Regions from separate parts of the Bradyrhizobium sp. G127 genome, predicted to be linked through region 1. Evidence: riboswitches for the same ligand, from Rfam matches in the RefSeq annotation. Region 1 holds a riboswitch; the other holds the start of a gene.
The links. A riboswitch is a leader RNA that binds a small molecule or an ion and turns the genes downstream of it on or off. The one in region 1 is predicted to bind S-adenosylmethionine.
Positions count from the first base shown of each region.

Region 2: another riboswitch for S-adenosylmethionine. It lies ahead of metX (homoserine O-acetyltransferase MetX); the one in region 1 lies ahead of LVY71_RS20245 (O-succinylhomoserine sulfhydrylase).

Region 1 is NZ_JAKFGN010000003.1:138,413-142,121, forward strand. It holds gene LVY71_RS20240 (SGNH/GDSL hydrolase family protein) at 1-121, shown strand, start outside; gene LVY71_RS20245 (O-succinylhomoserine sulfhydrylase) at 251-1,468, opposite strand; SAM riboswitch at 1,539-1,618, opposite strand; gene LVY71_RS20250 (2'-deoxycytidine 5'-triphosphate deaminase) at 1,717-2,823, shown strand; gene LVY71_RS20255 (acyl-CoA dehydrogenase family protein) at 2,980-3,709, shown strand, end outside.
Region 2 is NZ_JAKFGN010000003.1:415,258-418,966, forward strand. It holds gene hisC (histidinol-phosphate transaminase) at 1-341, opposite strand, end outside; gene LVY71_RS21600 (chorismate mutase) at 368-1,201, opposite strand; SAM riboswitch at 1,409-1,488, shown strand; gene metX (homoserine O-acetyltransferase MetX) at 1,578-2,780, shown strand; gene metW (methionine biosynthesis protein MetW) at 2,782-3,441, shown strand; gene LVY71_RS21615 (TIGR02594 family protein) at 3,630-3,709, shown strand, end outside.

The DNA.
Region 1 (3,709 bases):
GAACGACTGGGGCTATGCCTGTTTCGCCCAGTTGCTCGGCGACACCATCATCAAGTCGGTCGGTCAGGTAAAGGCAGGCGTCGACGTGCCGGGCAACGTCATGACCTACCGGCCGATGTGAGCGGCGATATCGTCATCCTGAGACGCGATCTCTTGCGAGCCTCGAAAGATGACGGAGTGGAAGGCGAGACGCCGTCGCTCTTCGAGGCCTTCGCTTCGCTCCGGCTCCTCAGGGTGAGGCAAGAAAACCTCACGCCTTCTCAAGCGCCGCCGTCAGATCCTCGATCAGATCGTCCTGATGCTCGAGCCCTGCCGAGAAGCGGATGAAGCCTTCACTGATGCCGAGTTCGGCGCGCGCCTCCGGCGTCAGGCGCTGATGCGTCGTGGTCGCCGGGTGCGTGACGATGCTCTTGGAATCGCCGAGGTTGTTGGAAATCCGCGCAAGCTTCAACGCATTCAGCGTGCGGAAGGCCGCGGCCTTGCCGCCCTTGATCTCAAAACCGATCAGCGTCGATCCGGCGCGCATCTGTTTCTTCACGATGGCGGCCTGCGGATGATCGGCGCGGCCCGGATAGATCAGCCGCGATATCTTGGGGTGCTTCGCGAGAACATCGGCGATCGCGCCGGCGGTTTCGGTCTGCGCCTTGACCCGAATGCTCAGTGTCTCAAGTCCTTTCAGCAGCACCCAGGCGTTGAACGGCGACATCGCGGGTCCGGTCTGGCGCAGGAACGTATGGATGTGTTCCTGAATGAAGGCTTCCGACGAGAGGATGATGCCGCCGAGACAGCGGCCCTGACCGTCGATGTGCTTGGTCGCCGAATAGACCACGACATCCGCGCCGAGCGCGAGCGGGCTCTGCCAGATCGGCGTCGCGAACACGTTGTCCACGATCAGGCGCGCGCCGCCGCGATGGGCGATCTCGGCCACGGCTGCGATGTCGACCACGTCGAGGGTCGGATTGGTCGGGCTTTCGAGGAAGCACGACTTGGTGTTTGGCCGCATCGCCTTCTGCCACTGGTCGAGGTCATGGCCATCAACCAGCGTGGATTCAATTCCGTAGCGCGGCAGCAGATCTTCCACGACATAACGGCACGAGCCGAACAGCGCCTTGGCCGCGACAACGTGATCACCGAATTTAAGCGGCGCGAGGATCGCGGTGGTGACAGCGGCCATGCCGGTGGCCGTGGCGCGGGCAGCTTCCGCGCCTTCGAGTTCGACCATCCGCTGTTCGAACATCGCGACCGTCGGATTGGAAAATCGTGAATAGAGAAAGCCGGGATCGGCGCCGGTAAAGCGGGCTTCGCATTGCTCGGCGGTGTCGTAGACAAACCCCTGCGTCAGGAACAGTGCTTCGGAGGTTTCGCCATATTGCGAGCGCAGCGTGCCGGAATGCACGAGGCGGGTTTCGGGGCGATAGTTGCGGGTGGAAGATGGCGGCTTGGCCGCAGGTGTTTTGATCTCGGACATGTGCACTCCATCGTGACCACCTCGCGATGGTCACAAAAAACCGGCCTGGAAAATATTTCCACAAGCCGGGATCACACTGTCCCCGGCCTGTTTAGCGAGTTATTTAACGTGGCTGCAAGCCGGCCGGCTCAAATGACCACGGGATAAGTGGTAGGCTTAATCCCGCATGGTCTTTCCGTCAAGCGCCCCATCGGATAACCGGTAAAATGCACATTTTGCTGGATTAGCCGGCGACCGAGGACACCCACGTGCCTTTCACTCTGCCCCCCGGCGCGACTGGAATTTTGCCCGACCGCATGATCGCGGCGATGGCCGACGCCGGCCTGATCCTTCCGGAATATCCTTTCGTCGAGAGCCAGATCCAGCCGGCCAGCCTCGATCTGCGTCTTGGCGAGGTGGCATTCCGGGTGCGCGCCAGTTTCCTGCCGGGACCGGACATCACGGTGGCGCAGCGTATCGACGAACTGAAGCTGCACGAGATCGATCTGTCCGATGGCGCAGTTCTGGAAACCAACTGCGTTTACATCGTGCCGCTGCTGGAAAGTCTCGCGCTGCCGCCTTCGATTCAGGCTGCGGCAAATCCGAAAAGCTCCACCGGGCGGCTCGACGTGTTTACCCGCGTAATCGCCGACGGCACACGCCGCTTCGATATGATCGCGCCTGGCTATCACGGCCCGCTCTATGCCGAGATCAGTCCCAAGACATTTCCTGTGCTGCTGCGTGAAGGATCGAGGCTGTCGCAGATCCGTTTCCGCACCGGACATCCGCTGCTCAATGCCGATGAACTGCAAGCGTTGCATGCGGCCGAGCGGCTGGTGGACAGCGACGAGGCCGATCTCGCCGGTGGCGTGGCGCTCAGCGTTGATCTCAGCGGCGAAGGCTCCGACGGATTTGTCGGCTATCGTGCCAAGCGTCATACCGGCGTGGTCGATGTCGATCGCCGTTCCGGATATACGGTCGGCGAGTTCTGGGAGCCGATCCGGGCGCGACCGGACCGCAGCCTGATCCTCGATCCCGGCGAGTTCTATATTCTGGCCTCAAAAGAAGCGGTGCAGGTGCCGCCGGACTTCGCAGCGGAGATGGTGCCGTTCGATCCGCTGGTGGGCGAATTCCGCGTTCACTATGCGGGCTTCTTCGATCCCGGCTTTGGCTATGCCGGCGCGGGCGGGCAGGGCTCGCGCGCAGTGCTGGAAGTGCGCTCGCGTGAAGTGCCGTTCATTCTCGAACACGGCCAGATTGTCGGACGTCTGGTTTATGAAAAGATGCTGTCGCGTCCCGCCGCGCTGTATGGTCAGAAGATTGCATCGAACTATCAGGGCCAGGGCCTCAAGCTGTCGAAGCACTTTCGTACCTGAGCACTTTCGCGCCAGGTTTTAGAGTTCATTTCGCTCTGCGGATTATATCTTCACGCGGCACTGGTCTCCCATGCCATCGGAGTCCTCGGGGCCGCTTGCCGTTGCGCACCAAATGCCGGATCATTCCTGAAAACAAGGACCGTTCGGGAGAACGCCATGACCGCTGCAGCGAAGCCTCTGGGCGCGCCTGCTTCCGCGCTGACATCTGAGTTCGGCCTGATCGCACCCGATACGTCGGGCATGAATTTCTATCGCGCCGATCCAATCCTCGCCGACCTGCTGCGCGTCCATCTTCCCGCTGCGCTGTTTCAACATATCGAGCCGCATCTCGATCGGCTCGGTGCGCTGGCCGGCGGTCATCTCGATGATTGCGCGCGTCTTGCCGACAGGCACGGGCCGGTACTGCATCAGCGGGATCGTTTCGGCAACGACCGGCAATGGATCGAATATCATCCCGCGTATCGCGAGCTTGAACGCGCGGCCTATGGTGAATTCGGAATCCACGCGATGTCGCATCGCAAGGGCATTCTCGGCTGGGCCGATACCTATCCGGCGGTAGCCAAGCATGCCTTCACGTTTCTGTTTAATCAGGCGGAGTTCGGGCTTGGTTGTCCGATCAACGTCACCGATGGCGCAGCACGGCTGTTGTCGCGTTTCGGCGACGAGACATTGAAGGCAAAATATCTGGATGGCCTGACGCAGACCGACATGGCGAAGCTCACACAGGGCGGGCAGTTCATGACGGAAAAAGAGGGCGGTTCCGATGTCGGCAAGCTGACTACCAGAGCCGTCCAGGAAGGCCATCACTGGCGGCTGCATGGCGAGAAATGGTTCTGCTCCAATGCGGATGCGGAAGTCGTGATGTTGCTGGCGCGGCCGGAGGGTG
Region 2 (3,709 bases), 280 kb from region 1:
AGAAAACCGTGCGTGGTGTGGATCGCCTCGTCGCCGGGACCTAGATAGGTGTTTGCAAGGTAGTTCAGCAGTTCGTCCGAGCCCGCGCCGCAGATGATGCGGTCGGGATCGAGCCCGAAGGTGCGCCCGATGGTTTCGCGCAGCGCGCGCGAGGTGCCTTCTGGATAATCCTCCAGATGACCGGCGGCGGCCTTGTAGGCTTCGATGGCCTTCGGCGACGGTCCGAGCGGGGTCTCGTTCGCCGAGAGCTTGAACACGCGTCCGCTCAATCCCGCGCCGCTCTTGCCCGGCGTATAGGGCGCAATATCGAGAATGCCTGGCTTCGGCACGGGACGTGACATCGACTGAACTCCAGAAAGAAAAAGGCTCAAGCCTTGGATTGCGGCACCGTATAACGCGTTGCATGGCTCCCGACGAGAGCCGATGAGCGCACGGAAGCCCCCGCCGCGACCAGCGAGGCGGTGATTTTGTCGCGTCCTTCCGATCCGGGAACCGAGATCAGCAGCGCCGCGCCGTCCGAGGTCGTGTCGGGCACGGCGATGATTTCCGAGAACGGCGACAATGCACGCGCGACGCCAGCGTTCCAGCCGGAGACGCGGATACTCCACATCTCGACTTCGGTGACCATGGCGTCTTCTGCCACCCGGGACACGACGAACACCGGCAGCGCCGCCGGATGATCGGCGCGCTCGACGAACGGCAGCCGCGCGATGATCTTCGGCGCATTGGCCGACTCCAGCGCGAGCCACCACGGCGAGCGGCTGCCGGCTGCGGCTATCAGTGCGAGGTCGCCCTTGGATTTTGCCACCGCTTCGACAGCAGCCTCGGCATTGAAATGCGCGATGAACGGAACGGTGAAGCCGAAATGAAACCGCGCGGAATCCCGCATCGCGGATTCGCCGGACGACAGATCGGCGTGGACCGAGAACGGCGCCTGGACATAGGTGAACGTCGCGATGATGACGCGCCAGATGCTCTCGACCGTATCGAGCGGCAGAATGCCGCGATGGCGCTGCACCAGCCGGCGCATCATGTCGGCCTCGCGCGCGGGCCGGAATGCGGAGCCGACTTCCTGCGTCTTCTTCACCGAGATCAGGCGGTCGATAATATCGCCGCGCTGCATCAACAGGCCATGCACCTGCTCATCGATGGAATCGATTTCGCGGCGAAGATCCTGCAACGATGGTGGCGACTTGGTCATCTCTAAAAACCTTCAGGGCGGACAGCTCGGCGGATCCCGCCACGCCGCGCAGGAATGGTGGATGCTGCCCGGCTGGCAGGGCTTGATTAGGTAACACGGTGGCTGAAAGCAAAGAAAACATTGAGGGGTTGGGCTCGGGGCGACAGCCGGGACGGCGCGCGGTCCGGGATGCGTCTTGACGAAAAGGCCCTCTGGGATTAATAGCTTAAGTCATTCCGTGGTCATTTGAGCCGGCCGGCTTGCAGCCACGTTAAACAACTCGCTAAACAGGCCGGGGACATAAGTGATCCCGGCCGAACCTCGTTTCAGGCCGGGTTTTTTGTGGCCTGATTTCCGATGTTGGTCCGGGAGACCTTCTGAGGAGGCCAGTAACACGATGGTTAACGTCAAACCGTTGAAGAGTGGCGCAGTATCCGGTGGCGAGCGCGCGCATGAGGCCGACCACCCGTCCTCGCTGGTGGCGCCGTTCGGCGCCGACAAGCCGCTGCGGCTGGATTGCGGCGTCGATCTTGCGCCATTCCAGATCGCCTATCAGGCCTACGGTCAGCTCAACGATGATCGCTCCAACGCCATCCTGATCTGCCATGCGCTGACCGGGGATCAGCATGTCGCAAACGTGCATCCGGTCACCGGCAAGCGTGGATGGTGGGAAACGCTGGTCGGCCCCGGCAAGCCGATCGATACCGACCGGTATTTCGTTATCTGCGCGAATGTGATCGGCGGCTGCATGGGCAGCACCGGTCCGGCCTCGACAAATCCTGCGACCGGAAAACTGTGGGGGCTGGATTTCCCCGTCATCACGATTCCGGACATGGTGCGCGCGCAGGCGATGCTGATCGATCATCTCGGCATCGAGAAACTGTTCGCCGTTGTCGGCGGGTCGATGGGGGGCATGCAGGCGCTGCAATGGGCGGCGGCCTATCCCGAGCGCGTGTTCTCCACACTGGCGGTGGCATGCAGCACGCGGCACTCCGCGCAGAACATCGCATTCCATGAACTCGGACGTCAGGCGGTGATGGCCGATCCGGATTGGCGCGGCGGGCGCTACTTCGAGGAAGGCACGCATCCGCGCCGCGGTCTCGGTGTCGCGCGCATGGCCGCGCATATCACCTATCTGTCCGACGCCGCGCTCCATCGCAAGTTCGGGCGGCGCTTGCAGGATCGTGAATTGCCGACGTTCTCGTTCGATGCCGACTTCGAGGTGGAAAGCTATCTGCGCCATCAGGGTTCGTCGTTCGTGGAACGCTTCGACGCCAACAGCTATCTCTATCTCACCCGTGCGATGGATTACTTCGACGTCGCCGCCGATCACAACGGTGTGCTGGCGGAAGCCTATCGCGGCACGCGCACGCGCTTTTGCGTGGTGTCGTTCACCAGCGACTGGCTGTTCCCGACCTCGGAGTCGCGTGCCGTTGTGCATGCGCTGAATGCCTCCAGCGCACGCGTGTCGTTCGCGGAGATCGAGACCGACAGGGGCCACGATGCATTTCTGCTCGATGTCCCCGAGTTCATCGAGATTTCCCGCGCCTTCCTGGAATCGGCCGCGTCCGCGCACGGCCTGACCTCGGCGAGCCGCTAAAATGGCTATTCAGGATCAGGCGTTTCGTCCGACTGCGGTTCTTCCCGTGACTGAGAACGGCTACCGCGGAGACCACCTGCTAGTCGCGCAGATGGTAGAGCCCGGCTCGAAGGTGCTCGATGTCGGCTGCGGCGAGGGCGATCTGCTGCAGCTTCTGGAAACGCGCGGCGTCGATGGCCGCGGCATCGAACTGTCGCGTGAGGGTGTCAACCGCTGCGTCGCCAAAGGTCTTGCGGTGGTGCAGGGCGACGCCGACACCGATCTCGTCAACTATCCCGATGATGCATTCGATTACGTGATCCTGTCGCAAACGTTGCAGGCGACGCGCCAGCCGCGCGTGGTACTGGAGAATCTGCTGCGGATCGGGCGGCGCGCCATTGTCTCGTTCCCGAATTTCGGCCACTGGAAAATGCGGTTGCAGCTTCTGGTGAAGGGCCAGATGCCGCGCACCGACAATTTGCCGGCCACGTGGTACGACACCCCGAACATTCACTTCTGCACCATCAAGGATTTCGTGCAGCTCTGCGACGAAATCAACGTCAAGATGGAACGCGCGGTCGCGCTCGATCTTTATGGCCGTCCGTTGCGTCTCAACGCACCGTGGTGGTTTTGGAACATGTTCGGCGAGCAGGGGGTTTTCCTGCTCACGCGGCGCGATTAAGATTAGCGGCCAGAATAGGGCGCTTCTTGCACTATTTTCGCCATCGTATGTTCATGTCTGCCGCATGCGATGCATGGCAGTTGTGACGGCCGGGGTCGTTTTTTCGCCATATCCAGCCTTGTTGTACGCCTCATGAATATCGCTCCGTTCGGGATCGGTGGGAATTGGGGGTGTAATGAGGACCATGGATGATTGTAACTAATGCGTTTCGTCGGCCTGTCGGGCTCACTGCTGTTGCATTGTGCTCGCTGGCAATTGTCGCAGTCGC